DNA from 2 places in the Paenibacillus sp. JT31N11 genome. Region 1 is predicted to be linked to the other one. Evidence: riboswitches for the same ligand, from Rfam matches in the RefSeq annotation. Region 1 holds a riboswitch; the other holds the start of a gene.
What was found. A riboswitch is a leader RNA that binds a small molecule or an ion and turns the genes downstream of it on or off. The one in region 1 is predicted to bind thiamine pyrophosphate.
Positions count from the first base shown of each region.

Region 2: another riboswitch for thiamine pyrophosphate. It lies ahead of thiC (phosphomethylpyrimidine synthase ThiC); the one in region 1 lies ahead of AC0YNV_RS01885 (thiamine phosphate synthase).

Region 1 covers NZ_JBWDNQ010000001.1:405,018-412,870, reverse strand. The annotation lists gene AC0YNV_RS01900 (thiazole synthase) at 1-574, opposite strand, end outside; gene thiS (sulfur carrier protein ThiS) at 576-779, opposite strand; gene thiO (glycine oxidase ThiO) at 763-1,917, opposite strand; gene AC0YNV_RS01885 (thiamine phosphate synthase) at 1,901-2,536, opposite strand; TPP riboswitch at 2,654-2,755, opposite strand; gene AC0YNV_RS01880 (hypothetical protein) at 2,902-4,188, opposite strand; gene AC0YNV_RS01875 (carbohydrate ABC transporter permease) at 4,223-5,059, opposite strand; gene AC0YNV_RS01870 (carbohydrate ABC transporter permease) at 5,056-6,000, opposite strand; gene AC0YNV_RS01865 (ABC transporter substrate-binding protein) at 6,046-7,368, opposite strand; gene AC0YNV_RS01860 (response regulator transcription factor) at 7,634-7,853, shown strand, end outside.
Region 2 covers NZ_JBWDNQ010000004.1:326,111-333,963, reverse strand. The annotation lists gene AC0YNV_RS17340 (hypothetical protein) at 1-279, opposite strand, end outside; gene AC0YNV_RS17335 (ATP-dependent helicase) at 431-2,617, opposite strand; gene AC0YNV_RS17330 (VOC family protein) at 2,642-3,439, opposite strand; gene AC0YNV_RS17325 (carboxylesterase family protein) at 3,604-4,257, opposite strand; gene thiC (phosphomethylpyrimidine synthase ThiC) at 4,452-6,179, opposite strand; TPP riboswitch at 6,606-6,713, opposite strand; gene AC0YNV_RS17315 (glycoside hydrolase family 78 protein) at 6,762-7,853, opposite strand, start outside.

The sequences.
Region 1 (7,853 bases):
CCGCATCCGACGGTGTACCAATTCCCGCATCCACGATGACAGGAACGGTCGCCTGTTCAATAATGAAGCTGAGATTCAGCGGATTGATAATCCCAAGCCCTGTGCCGATCGGCGATGCGCCCGGCATGATGGCATGCACACCCAAATCCTGCAGGCGTCTGGCCAGCAGAACATCATCTGACGTATAAGGCAGAACGGTGAACCCTTCGGCAAGCAGCATCTCGGACGCCTTCAGCGTCTCGATAGGATCGGGCAGCAGTGTCTTGAAGTCGCCAATCACCTCGACCTTGATCATATCGCAAAGCCCGGAAGCTTTGGCCAATCTGGCAATACGCACCGCTTCCTCCGCGGTCTTGGCCCCTGCCGTGTTCGGCAGCAGCGTGTAGCGGCTCACATCCAGCATCTCCAGAAAATTAGGCTGGCCCGCCTCAAAAATATTCATCCTTCTCACGGCGAACGTCAGAATCTGCGATTCCGAAGCCTCGACGGCCTGCTTCTGGATTTCAAAATCCGGGAACTTCCCTGTGCCGAGCAGCAGCCGGGAATGAAATTCATGCGCTCCAATCTTCAACATATCAGCCACCTCCTACAAAATGGACAATCTCAATACGGTCTCCGTCCGACAGACGGGTATCCTGGTGAGCGGACTTTTCCAGAATGCTCTGGTTCCACTCTACAATTACTACCTTCTCCTCCAAACCGAAATGACGGAGCAGGTCGTGCACGGATGCTAAAGTACCGGGCACTTCAACGTTCTCGCCATTAATGTGCAAATTCATCCTGGTTCAGCGCTCCTTTCATGTCCATCTGCCGGTCCAATCGAAAAGCGTCGAGATAATCGGCCTCTGCCGCTTTTCCCTCCGCCCAATCAGCGGCCAATTGCCCGGTAATGGGACTAAGCAGTATGCCATTGCGATAGTGGCCGGCCGCTACGTACAAGCCCCGCAGTTCCCTATGCTCACCCAGGAAAGGCAAACCGTCCGCAGTCTGCGGCCGCAGCCCAGACCAGGCCTTCTCCCATTCCGCATGCACAATATCCGGAACCAGCAGCTTGGCGGCTTCGAGGAGTTTGCCAATCCCCCCCAGGGTGACTTTACGGTCATAGGAATGCTCTCTCATTGTGGCTCCGACAATAAGCCGTCCGCCCTTCTTGGGAACAAGATAACAATCATGGCTGAAGATTGTCGCCTGCACCAGCGGTGCATGGGTAAGCACCGAGAAGCATTCTCCCTGAACAGGGAAAACAGGGCTTGAAAGTCCAGCCTGCTCCATAAGCGGTCCGCTCCAGGTGCCGGAGGCAATGACGACTCGGCTGCCGTACAAGGTTGTGTCCCGGGTCCGGACGCCGCATACAGAGCCCTGCTCCAGCACAAGCGATTGAACCTCCGCATATTCCCGGATGTCCGCTCCCAACGCCGCGGCCGCCTTGGCAAAAGCAAGGGAAAGCTCCGGGGCCAGCACATGCCCGTCCTCTTCAACAAGCATGGCGCCCAGAATATCCGGGGCAAGCGCCGGTTCGAGCTTGCGAACCTCATGACCGGTCAACCAGCTTGCCTGTTGCCCCGCTTTGCGCTGAAATACGATCGCATGCTGAAGCTCGTTCATCTGCGCGACGGTTGTGGCGATGCGAAGCAGCCCCTTGCGCTCCAGACCGATATCAATTCCGCTGAGCTCTCGAAGCTGGGCGGCAAGTGATGGGAAGAGCGAGCGGCTGCGGAGGGCCAGCTCGAATAATGGCCCCGCTTCGTTGATTTCCGCCTGTGCGGCAAGCATGCCGGCAGCGGCATTGGAGGCCTGCCCGGCAAGCCGGTCACGCTCCAGCAGCACAACCTTCATGCCTCTTGCCGCCATATGGTAAGCGATCGAGCTTCCGATCACCCCTCCGCCCACAATGATCGCATCAAACATTTTCGTCATCTGATTCGTCTCCTCGTCTGTTCAAAGCTTCGGCATACTGCAAGGCGGCTCCCATAGGATCCGCCGCCTGCATAATGCCCGACAGCACCGCTACACCCGCTGCTCCTGCTGCCCGGACCTGCTGCACGCGCTCCGGATTAATTCCGCCAATGGCGATTACGGGTATATCTGCGCTCCGGACCATATGCGCCAGAGCGCCGATCCCTCTCGGCTCCTGCCCCGGCTTGGAAGCCGTTGCGAATATATGACCATAAATCAGGAAATCCGCTCCCTGCTGCCCGGCCACGACAGACTCCTCTATTCCATGCACGGAGCAGCCCAGACGAAGTCCGGGAAAAGCCATTCTGGCTTCCCGAACGCCCAGACTGCGGTAAGATAGCTGAGCGCCCTGCAGCCGGGCGGCCCATGCTACATCGATCCGGTCATTAATCATTATTTTCCCGGCCGGAACGCCTTCGGCGAGCAGAGCTTGCACCCCTTGCCACAGCTCGGAAGCATTCCTCGCCGGTTCCCGCAGATGAAAGGAAGTCACGTACGGATGAATCTTCCCGGCAGTCCTCGCATAGGCTTCCAGATCCTGCCGGCCATCCGAAATTATATGTAATTCCAGTGCCGTCAAACGTTCACCGCCCTCCCAGACTACGGTATGGATAAAAACACAAAAAAGACCGCCTTCCAGATAAGAAGGCGGCCCTGTTCAACTAGGCAATAGCATACTTATTCATATGCCGATAGACCAATCGTGAGACCACTTCCCTACGCTGGTATTACCCAGATCAGGTGCAAAGGGTTTGAATTCATCTTCAATCTCAGCCATTCGGCTCCCCTAGTGATACATCCTATGCAATTGGCTTTATACTATCACGAATGCTAGAAAAAGCAAATAAAAATCTGTTGGAAGGCTGCAAATATGCGGATCCAACCTTATGCGGCCAGGAAGAAGCCGCATCTGAAAGGGCAAGCGTTGCGGACATTATTATCCTCTCAATACCCGCCGGCATACGGGCTTTTCGGCTCTGCTCCCTGATGGTCGAACTTCGCCATATAGGCCCCTCTCTTCTCGACTGTTTCTGCTGAGGAAGTCATCGCCTGCTTCAGATCCCCTTTATGCACATCATTCACGATCCATCGCTGTCCGAAACCGGCATGCACCACTTCGTCGGCCCAGTCGAAGTCCTGGAAGGTCGTCATGAGCGGATCCCGGGCAATGTCGCGGCAAAATTCCCATTCCTCGCGCTTGCCAGGCGGATATTTCATCGCCGCTTTCTCAATGGCAATCGTCAGATGCGTATAGGCCTCGTCCGGCTCGAACAGCTGCAGCGTCATGTCCAGCCAGCCCGTCCAGTTCGGCTTGTCGTAAATATCATAGCCCTTGACGCGCAGAGCCGCTTCGCCGAACCAGGAATGTCTGACCTCATCCCAGGCATGCCTGGCGGTATCGAGGTAGAACTCCCAGGGCTTGCCTTCGGATTGAAAGTGGACGCAGGCTACCGCTTCCGCCGGAGACATCTCGAAGAAGCGCGTAAACATCATCATTTCGAATCGGCCCGCCTCGGAGTCCTCGAACTGAAATTCCTTGAATTTGCTCACTGCGCTGCGGAACCGGTCGTCGCGCGTGCTGGAAGCAGGCAGCTCGAATGGCTGGGCGGCAACCGCAAGCTCGGGATCGGGCTCCTCCTTGGCGAGATCCCCGTTAATCCCTCCGGCTGCAGCCAGCAAATTACGAAGGTATCCGACCCAGCGGTCGGCATCGGCCACCGCTTTCTCAGTGGACTCGGCCGTGAAATGCCGCACGGCCTCATTCCCCCACTCCAGCTGCTCCTCCCGGTCCATCAATTGATGCTTCAATAAATGAATCGTCGGCTCATCGACAATGGGCTGGGCGCTTGCCATATATGCCCGCGCAGAGCGGATTTGATCCGGTTTCACCACCTCGAACAACGCTCTCATCAGCTGCAGCGTATCCGCGGATTTCAGCACCTCGTCCATCAGCAGCTCCAGATTCGGGTCCGGCGACTTGTCGAAGGCCGACGAGCTCATTCGGAGCTGCTTGCAGCGGCTGCGCAGCTGATCGCAATGCGAGGCATCCTGCCACATCAGGCGGGAGAGCGCCCCCTTCACCTCATATTCGGGACGCGCCACCATATGCCCGGCCTCAAGCTTCATCAATCGGCGGTCCACATAGCCGATTCGATGCAATTTGTGGGATGATTCCGCTACCGACATGCCTACTTTGCCATAATCCTTGATTCCCATAAATGGATGCAGCATATAAATATTCCTCCCCGCAAATAAAAGTACTCTATTAACCCTTCAATCCGGTAGTAGAAATTCCTTCTACAAAATGCTTTTGCGCCAGGAAAAAGATAATCATGCAGGGCAGCATCGTCAGTAATGACATCGCCATGATCTGATTCCATTGAATATCATAGGTGGCATCGATAGACATCCTCAGCGCCAGTTGAAGCGTAAATTTGCTGACGCTGTTCACATAGATCAGCGTGTTGAAAAATTCATTCCACAGCCAGATGAATTGAATAATACTGACGGAGAACAGCGCAGGCTTGCACAGCGGCATCAGGATCCGGGTCAGAATCGTAAAGGAATTGCAGCCGTCTATTTTCGCCGATTCATCCAGCTCGCTCGGCAGACCGCGAATAAATTGAACCATCATAAAGATGAAGAACGGATATCCACCGAGGAAAGCCGGAACGATAAATGGCAAATAGCTGTCCAGCCATCCGAAATTCCGGAACAGCAGGTAACGCGGAATGATCAGCACCGCATGGGGCAGCATCAATGTTGCTATCATGACTGCCAGCAGCACCTTCTTCAGCGGAAATTGAAACCTTGTGAATCCGTATGCGACAAGAACGCTTGAGACGACCGTACCGATGACAGTGGGAACGACCAGCAGAAAGGAATTGGCGTAGAACGTTCCGAACGTAAATTGACCGGAGCCCTTCCAGCCTTCCACAAAACCGTCCCAGATCACCCGCTTCGGAATTAATCCGATTGAAGTATAAATCTCTGCATTGGGCCGGAAGGAAGCCGCCGCCATCCAGAGCAGCGGGTAGATCATAATAAAGCCGAATACGATCAATACCAGGTAAGCGCCGATTTTGGACAGATTCTTCATCATTTGCCACCATCTTCGTAGTACACCCATTTGGATGAGGATTTAAAAATAACCAGTGTAAAAATCATTATAATGACGAACAGCACCCAGGATTGTGCCGACGCGTAGCCCATTTTAAAATACTTGAACCCGTTCTCATAAATAAGCAGCCCGTACAGGTAGGTGGAATTCAGCGGTCCGCCGCTTGTAATCACCATCGCCGCGGTAAACTCCTGGAAAGCGTTCACCATCTGCATGATGAGGTTAAAGAAAATAATTGGCGTAATGAGCGGAAACGTGATGCTGACGAACATCCGGGACCGGGATGCCCCGTCGATCCGCCCCGCTTCATATAGCTCACCGGGCACCTGCTTCAGCGCCGCGAGGAACAGGACCATGGACGATCCGAACTGCCACACTGTCAGCGCGCTGATCGTATACAGGGCAATATCCGGACTTCCCAGCCAATCGATCGGAGCGATGCTCAGTTTCCCCGTCATCTGATTGACCAGCCCTTCCCTGGAGAAAAGATATCTCCAGAGCAGAGCTACCGCAGCGCTGCCTCCCATAATGGACGGCAGATAATAAATGGTGCGGAAGAAATTGATCCCCTTCAGCTTTCTGTTCAGAAGAATGGCAATCAAGAGAGCGAAAGCAAGCTTCAAGGGGACCGCGATGACGGCATAGATAAAGGTAACCTTCAACGATTGCAGAAACAGCTTGTCGCGGGTAAACATCTCGATGTAATTTTGAAGACCGACGAAATTGGGACTCTTGAACATATTCAGATCCGTAAACGAATACAGCAGGGATGAGATAAACGGATATAATTCGAAAATAGCAAACCCGAGCAGCCATGGACCGATATAGAGAAAGCCCATATACTTCCATCTGCGGTTCCTGCTTTTTTTGGGTGACTTGAGCTTCGCATTCGCTGCAGCGGCATTGGATACTGATTCACTCACAAGCTCTGTTCCCTCCTTTGCCCGTTCATGGATGAGTCCAGTGAATTATTGATGACTTTTGATTTCCTCCAGCTTGGCAGTCAGTTCCTTGATAATCTCATCGGCCGCTTCTTCCGGTGTGCTCTTGTGATAACCAAGCTTCTGCATGACGTCGGTGGCAATTTTGATCAGCTCGGCATTGTTGGTAATTCCGTTCTCCGGCTCGCCGCTTGTTTTCAGTGCCAGCTCCGTCGCATCCACGATAACCGAATCAAGCTTGTCCGCGCCTTCCAGCGCATCCAGAGCGGCTGAGCTTGCCGGTACGCCTCGTACATCTCCGAGAATAACGGCCGCATCTTTATCATTGAGCAGCCAATTCATCAATTTGGCCGCTTCCTCTTGATGCTTGGAGCTCTTCGCAATGGAGAGCAGCTGTGATGGACGATTGACCACCGCCGTCGTCAGCGCGCCTTTCATTATAATTTCAGGCAGTGCCCCCACTTCGAAATCGACCCCATCCTGCAGTGAGGGAATGGTTGAAGGCCAGTTCTTCGTCATGCCGAACTCTCCCTTGAACCATTTCGGATGCTTGTCCAGATTGTCCTGATAAGGGGCGGATTCCGCAAAAGGCTGAACAACACCGGCGTCAAGATATTTCTCCAAATATCCCAGCGCCTCGACGGCTAGCGGTTTATCGAAGCCCAGCGTATAATCGTCCTGAATGAACTGCTTGCCTGTTTTCTGCCTGACATAGGATTTGAACATGGCCAGGAAGGTGTTCGGCCCGGCATTCAGCAGCACATCCGCACCGCCGCTCTCATCGTGGACTCTCTTGCCGATTTCGAGCAGATTGTCCCAATCGAATTGTGTGTCTTCCGGTATGTTGTATTTTTGAAAAAAGCTTTTGTTGTAGGAAATGATCATTCCGGTCGACCCCGTCGGAAGTCCCTGCAGCTGATTGTTCAGAACCGAATAATCCTGCAGAAATTTCTCGTCGAAGGTGGACAGGTCGATAATATCCTTGAATGTATTCAAATCTGCGAACATGTCATCCTGAGTGGAAAAATCGTAAATCCAGGGCTGATCCACCTGAATGAGGTCAGGGGCGGTCCCGCCGGCCAGCTGTGTTTTCAGCTTCTGCTCATAGCCCTCGTATCCGCTGTATTCAGCCTCGACTTTGACATTCGGATTCAGCTCCATATACTTGTCCAGTGCGGCCAGTGTCTGCTCATGCCGGGCATCGCTGCCCCACCACAGGAAGCGAAGCGTCACCTTCTCCTGCTCGCCTCCCCCATTACCGGTTGACGAACCGGAATTGCCGCACCCGGCAAGCGCAAACGAACCAAGCAGAAAGACGCCGAGCAGTAAAGCCATCCCTTTTTTCATCATATTGCTTACAACCCCTTTTCTTTTTTTTGATTGATCAGCAGCATATACGTTTTCTTAGTGACACTTTATCAATTCATGGCGCGATTTGGTATGCACCGGACTCGCGTTTATACCCCTTTGTTTTAGAAGCTTTGGGAATCGTTCCCCATAAAGGGGCGTTATTTTAAGAAAAGGGATGCCAGCTATAGATAATCCGCAAAGCATTCTCCCTCCCATGCTATAATCAGATTAAAACGCTTGCATAATACGATAGGGAGACCCGACCATGTATCAATTGCTTATCGTGGACGATGAATATGAAATCCGGCATGGCATCAGCAGCTATTTTCCATGGGACGAGCTGGGATTCCACGTCGCGGGTGAAGCGGAGAATGGACTGGAAGCGCTCAACTTTATCCGCGGCCATGCGGTGGATGTTATATTATGCGACATTAAGATGCCGGTCAAATCCGGACTTGAGCTGGCGAAGGATCTGAAAGCGATAG
Region 2 (7,853 bases), on a different contig from region 1:
GCAGGGATGACCGACTTCTTCGTATTCCCACTGCTTGAGCTTAAGCCGGTATAACCCTTTATTCGTGCAGGCATAGGTGACGCCCGCAGACATCTGCAGCCGGTTAACCGTCGTATCTTCCGGAAGGCCGTCCGAGAGAAGGCGCCAATCTTCGTTCGCGGGTTTCAGGTAAATCCCCTGCCCGGGCGATGCCGCTACGACGGTCCGGTCGCTGCGCACCTTGACCGAGGAGAAATGCAGCGGGAAAGGCTGCCTGTTTATATAGGAATCGGGCAACATGGATACTTTCAGCTCCTTGCCTCTTTTTAATATGTAAAGGAATACCTCTATATTAGTTGATAATGATTATCAGTGTCAACCTGTGCCTGTTTTATTTGAGCCAAAAATTGAAGAAGCGACTTCGCCGGCATCATAAAACTCCAGGCATCTTCTACAATGCCGGCGTCAAGATTCCTTTATCCAGACAGGTCTGGAGCGATAATGCCTTGATGCCTGTTCCGAACTCAATATGGACGCGCTCATCCGTCAGCTTCATAATTTCTCCTCGGCCAAATACCCGGTGCTCGACCAGCCTGCCGATCACCAGCTCCTTCCGCTCTCTGAGCGCATTGGGGTCCACCGGAGACTGCGGCTCCTCTGTCCGCACCGTCAGCTTGGCCGGATTCTGAAGCGTACGAACCTCGGAGACGAACAACGACTCGTCCATCTTCACCCCGTCCCGGTACTTATAGGTAATCAGCTCCAGATGCCGCTTGGCCCTCGTCATGCCGACATAGAACAACCGGACGGCTTCTTCCATCGGCCCGGTATTGCCTTCCGCTTGCTGCTTGATATCTTCGGCGGAGGGGATGACCCCCGTGACCAGATCGATCATATAGACAACCTTGAACTCCAGTCCCTTGGCGCTGTGAAAGGTAGAAAAGGTCACGACATTTTGATTCTTGTTGAAGCTGGAAGCTTTCATCACTGCCTCCAGATGCTTGAGCCTTTTGGCAAAGTCCTCCATGCTCTCAAGCGTGCTTGCGATCTCTTCCAGCGTGTTCAGATTGCCGAGCAAATAATCCTTCCTGAAGCCGAGCCGCTCCACCATCTTGTCAATCGCCTTATCGTAACCCAGCTTGGTGCGGATCACGCGGATTGCTTCGAGCGGCGGCATGCCCTTCATCTGCTGCAGCGTTTCCTTGCATTCCAGAATCGGCTTGCGCTGATATTCCTGCAGATCCACATAGCTCAGCAAATTGTCGAAAACCGACTCATTATTCTGAATCTCCCGCAGCACGCCCATCTGATGCTTCGTAATATAGCCGTTAAGCTTCGTGTACACCTGTTCCAGAAGATCGTAGCGCTTGTCCGTATAAGACATCCGCATGATATTCAGCATGTCCTTGACGATCCAGTGGGAGAAGAACCGGTTGTCCGAATCCTTCATATAAAAGGGCACTCCGGCCCGTTCGCATTCATTCATCAGCATGATGGAGGAGGAGCTGTTCCGGTAAAGCACCGCCACCTCGCGAAGATCAGCAAGCTGCTGGATATGCTCCACCACATATTTGGATTGATGATTATAATCGGTAAAATTGCGGATCGCGATCGGCTCATGCGCTTCATTGTCCGTAAACATATTTTTGTCATAGCGGTTCTTGTTCCGTTTGATGAAGCCGCTTGCGATATCCACAATATCCCGTGAAGACCGGTAATTTTGTTCCATGTACAGGATCACGGCATTCGGATATACGTCTTTGAAATGCAGCAAATAGGAAGGCTCTGCGCCCCTCCAGCTGTAAATCGACTGGTCGTCGTCGGCTACCACGCATATATTGCCATGCTCTCTTGCCAATTCCTCGATAATGGCATGCTGAACAAGCGAGGTGTCCTGGCTTTCGTCCGTCAGCAGGACATCGTATCTTTGCTGATATTTATGCAGCAGCTCCCGGTTCATTTTCAACACTTCGTTTGCCGTCGTGAGCATATCGTCAAAATCCAGCAGGAGCCTGCCGGAGCCGGAGCGCTTAAACTCCTCGTAGGCAATCAGAATACGATCAGCCTGCTTCACCTCACAGGGCACCTGTGCCCATTTGTCGCTGGGAATCATTTTATTTTTGATGTAGCTGATATAGGTAGTCAGCTCTTCCATTTGATCCTCCGTTATCGTATTGCCGGCAATCGACTGATACAGATTGCGCAGGATCAACTTCTTATGCAGCTGATGGGGATCAAAATCCTCTCCGACCTGTTTCCTGCCTCCTTGATTGCCCTCGATAATAAGATAAGCGGTTCGGGTCTGCTGAAAATGCTCCCGGACAATCTCAAATGCGAGACTGTGAATGGTAGAGAAATCGACTGGCGCAAGCTCCGGGAAAAACCGCTTGAACCGCTCCTTCATATCCAGCGCCGACGCCCTGCTGAACGTGACCGCCTTGATGCGCGACGGAGCGATCCCTTTCTGCTGGATCAGATAGCCAATTTTCATGATGACGGTAGTCGTTTTCCCGGAGCCGGGAGAAGCAAGCAGCAGCAGCGCGCCTTCAGTTTGAAGGACCGCCTGCCGCTGAATCTCATTCAGCTCGACGCCCGTTTCCTTTGCCTTGCGCGTAAAAAAATCCTCTTTGGTTATCATAGACAGTCCCTCTATCGTTTATCGTTAATCCTCTATAGACAGCGGCAGATGAAGAAGCGCCGGCAGATTCTTCCCGAAGCCGGTTGCAACCCGCAGGCACAGATGGTAATCATTGATGATCATATGAAGCTCTCTATCATTGGCGGAAACCATTTCTTCCTCCCTCACACGGCTGCGCACCACCTGGATGTAACTTTCGTCCGAGACTCCCAATGTTACTAGCATTCGGGGAGGCAGCGCAAGCATGGAGATCGGAATCCATCGCCGCTGCTTGGCGGTCAGCACGAAATGAGCCGTTCCTCCGATGGCAAAAGTGAAATTATCATAGACTTTATCCAGCTTAAAATCAAACATGTCCTGCAGCCGCTCCCGGAATGCCTTCACATGTTCGACGGGAAATCCGACCTCGCGCATATAAAGAACACGAAGAGCGCCGGAGGGGGCTACGACATCCTCCTTGATATAAGGATGGGCAATCAGTTCGAGCAAATTTCCATCCCCATCGCGAAAGTAAATATTTTGTCCCGTTCCAAAATGATCCACTTCTCTGCCGTCCGGCCATTTCTCGATCAAGACCTGCCGACTCTTCAGGAAGGCGACAAGAGCGTCGAATTCCGAGTACGGAACTTCAAACGCCAGATGCGCCGGAGCAACAGGCTCGTAAGCCTCCTGAAATACAATCGTACAGTGCTCCGTGATCCGGAATTCAATGCGGCTCTCGGATTCTTCCACGATAGGCAGCAGCAGACGTTCATGATAATACTGCCTTGCGCTTGGAATCGATACCGTGTTCAGCTGCAGCCCCGCATAGTGTGTAATCATGGTTTTCCACCATCCTTATTGTGGTTGACTGCTCTTTATAAACCTTCCCGCCAGAAACGGCTTTCTCCGTCCTTATTGCAGTAGAGTGAATGTCTGTACGTCAAAGATATACGGAATCCGGTAGACAAAGACCGCCGGAACTGATTCCGGCGGCACTGACCTGCTTATCGTTTATGCTCCAGAAACCATTGATACAGCTCGGGATTGCCGTACGTCTCCTCCCAGATCTGATGATCAAGTTCAGGGTAGGCGGTGTACCTGACAGACCCTCCCAGGCTCCTGATCGCGTTAACCATCTCGGTTGTTCTCCCGGGAATGACTACATCATCCTTCTCTCCATGGAAAGCCCAGACCGGTATACCCTTCAGCAGGCTGGCATCTTCGGGCTGGTAGTAGCCGGCCAGTGGAGCAATAGCTGCGAAGCGCCCGGGGACATTCGCAGCCAGGTCCCATGTTCCGTTCCCGCCCATGCTGAATCCGGTCAGATATACCCTCTCCGGGTCAACACGGTGGCTGCGGGCTATTTCGTCCAAGAGAGCCGACAGGGCATTCCGCTGCTGCGGCCAATCCGAATGCTCCGGACATTGCGGCGTTGCGACGATAAATCCGAAGTCCTTCCTTTCTTCAGCGAAACGCGCAACCCCATACTGATGGAGTAGAGCCAGATCATCGCCCCGCTTCTTGATGCCATGCAGGAACAGGATGAGCGGCCATTTCTTCCCGGTATTCCTCTCGTAATCCGAAGGAAGAAACAATTGATAGCCAATCCGTACAGGTTCAGGAGTCTCTTGGCGAAGAAGATGTGAGGTGACGGGCATGGAGCAGCAGCATCCTTTCTCAAGGGCGATTTTTCATTATTATAACGCTATCGTTCAATATTTTACCAGTCGTTTTGACTTAAACTGAAGCAGCCCGGCGCGCCTAAAGGCGGCAGGGCAGGGGTGGCAGGGGCGGTCTGCATGCCGTTTTGGACGAAGTCAATCAGCATCGCAAAAAGAAGGAACGCCACCAACTAAAGCTGTGCTTCCAATCCTGTCCGCTTTGCGTTATCTTCTCCTTCCAAGTCCCGCACAGCCTGCTCGCGGATATCCTGTGTGATTCGCATGCTGCAAAATTTCGGACCGCACATCGAGCAAAAATGGGCCGATTTGGCCGCATCTGCAGGAAGCGTCTCATCGTGATAGGACATCGCCCGTTCCGGATCAAGCGAGAGATGAAACTGATCGCGCCAGCGAAAATCGAACCTCGCTTTGGAAAGCGCATGGTCCCGCATTTGCGCGTTCGCATGCCCCTTCGCCAGATCAGCGGCATGCGCCGCGATCTTGTACGCAATCACGCCTTCCTTCACATCCTCTTTATTGGGCAGTCCCAAATGCTCCTTCGGTGTGACATAACAGAGCATCGCTGTACCGAGCCAGCCTATCATCGCCGCCCCGATAGCCGAAGTGATGTGGTCGTAGCCTGGAGCAATATCCGTCGTCAGCGGACCCAGTGTATAGAATGGCGCCTCCCGGCACACCTTCAATTGACGCTCCATATTCTCCTGGATCAGATGCATCGGAACATGGCCGGGGCCTTCGATCATCACCTGCACATCATGCTTCCATGCAGCTTGAGCCAGCTCGCCAAGAGTATCCAGCTCCCCGAATTGAGCCTCGTCATTGGCATCTGCAATGGAGCCGGGACGCAGCCCGTCACCGAGAGAGAATGAAACATCATATTGTTTCATAATTTCGCAAATTTCTTCAAAGTGCGTATACAGAAAGTTCTCGCGTTGATGCGCCAGGCACCATGCCGCCATAATCGACCCGCCCCGCGAAACAATCCCCGTTACCCGCTTGGCCGTAAGCGGAATGTACCGCAGCAGAACACCCGCATGAATGGTAAAATAATCTACCCCTTGCTCAGCCTGCTCGATCAGAGTATCGCGGTACACCTCCCAGCTCAGATCCTCCGCCTTTCCGTTCACCTTTTCCAGCGCCTGGTAGATAGGCACTGTGCCGACCGGAACCGGCGAGTTTCGCACGATCCATTCGCGGGTTGTATGAATGTTCCTGCCCGTGGAGAGATCCATGACCGTATCGGCGCCCCAGTGGGTAGCCCATGTCATTTTCTCCACTTCCTCCTCGATGGACGAAGCAACGGCTGAATTACCGATGTTGGCATTGATCTTGACGTGGAAGCGGCGCCCGATAATCATCGGCTCGCTCTCCGGATGATTGATATTCGCCGGTATAATAGCTCTTCCTGCCGCTACCTCGCTTCGCACAAGCTCTGCCTCCACCCCTTCACGAACAGCAATAAACGCCATCTCCGGCGTAATGATTCCCCTGCGGGCATAAAATAATTGGGTCACATTGCGCCCGCGGACAGCTCTTAGCGGTGTGTGGTTTAAAGCCGGGTACGGTTCTGCTCCTTGGCTGCCTGCCGCTTTCTCCGAGTCGAAACCGTTATCAAGCGGCTGAATCACACGCCCTTCATAGCGCTCCACATCTCCCCGATCTTCAATCCATGACCGGCGAAGAGCCGACAGACCCTTGCGCACATCGGCCCGATAAGCGGAATCCGTGTACGGACCGCTGGAATCATATACCCGAACCGGTTCGTTCAACTGCACCTCGCCGCTTCTACTGATACTCGGCGACAGTTCAATCTCCCGCATCGGCACCCGCACATCCGAACGGCTTCCTTGCACATACACTTTGCGACTGCCCGGCAATGCTCCAGCCATGATCGTCATATCAAAAACCTCCCAAGGTAATTTGGAGAATCCCCTAGGAGGCTCGCAAGGACAGCAGCATAGACGGTGCGGAAAAATTGGAACGAGCCAAGGGCAGGCAGTTCCCTGACCTATTAGTTCCCGGTATGAGCAGGCTTCAGCCCGTTCACCGACAGCATTCCTTGACACACTATCATGCTGGAGCGAACCGGGAAGAATCCGATCTGCCGTCCTTTGCGGCTGAGCAAATTTCTTCCCTTGGACCGTATAGAAATTTATAGGAGTGAAGCTTATAAAATTCTATAAAGTTAAAAAAACCGCTCCGGCATGGGAGCGGTTTGAATGCGGCAATTTCCATCCGGCATATGAAGACTATGCTTCATTGTCCGAATAAGTGAGGCATCCTGTCTATGCGAAAAGACAATTGCATAGATCCAGCCCATAATCGCACAGACAAGCCCACTTTCCTACGCTGGCATAACCCAGATCAGGTTCAAAGGGACCAAAGCGATCAGCGCTTTATCTCAGCCCATGCGGGCGCCCCTAGTGGATTTCCTAGTACGACTATATCGCGTGAACGCACACGCAGTCAACTTATAATGTTCAATTTCTTCGATGAATGCCAACCGTCTGCTGCACATTGCCTGCAACCGTGACAGTTACGTAGTCTGTCTTCACGGTCCCGTTGTTGTAAGTAGAGGTGAACGTAAACGTCAGCGGCCCATCCTCCAGCTTCTCGAAGCTTTCATCCCACATACTACCGCTCCAGCCGGTCCGACGCGCGTTCGCGGCATCCAGATGAGTCGTGAAGCCGTTCATCGTCACCTCAACAGTATCCGCTTGGGTAGTTGTTACCGTTTCGGTCGTTTGGGCATGCAGCACGAACTTCTCTCCTGCCCAAAAGACCTCATAACCGCGCGGGCTGTCTGCATCGCCGTTTTGATTGATATTGTATTCTCTGCGGCGCTGGTCCCACAAATCCGTATGCATCACCTGACCCTTGACGTCAAGCGGCAGCACCGGTATGTCTTTGCGCACCACTACCGGCGGCGCTTGGCCGTCCTGGACCGTAAGCTCGACTTTATATATCCCTGCCTTGTCTCCTCTGAAACCTGGCCCGGTGTGACCATAGGGACTATTAAGAAAGGAGTTGAAGGTTTGTGAGCCTCCCTCCGGATCCTTGACAATATAGATAACCTGTAAGGTATCCAGGTCGGGATCGTCAATGGTATGGCTGATCCGGATCGAATCCCCTTCATACACCGGTTTGGGGGTCCAGTCAAAATCGGCTGCAGGCGGCCGGTTCGTTTCGATATAGAAGTATTTCGGATCGCTCCAATTGCTCCAGTCATAGCCGTCATACACACGGACTATGACATACATGTACACATGCTCAGGCAGGTCGACAGTTGGCCGCCAAGAGAGTTCCCGGCCCGGCTTGATATCCGTATCCCGATACAGCTCTCCGCCATATTTGAAAATCTGAAGCTGGTATCGGGTTTGCAAATCTCCGTCAGCATCCGCATAATTCCATTGAAATGCCGGCCGGAATTCCGTTAGCTTCGCCGGATTATTCTGATCCGTGCTTTCAGGCACTATGATCCGGGCTTGCGGTATCTGGTTGTATATCGTGACCTGCCCGTTGTACTGCGCCTCGGCTCCTGCCGAATCCTGCACGACCTGCCGGATATTGAA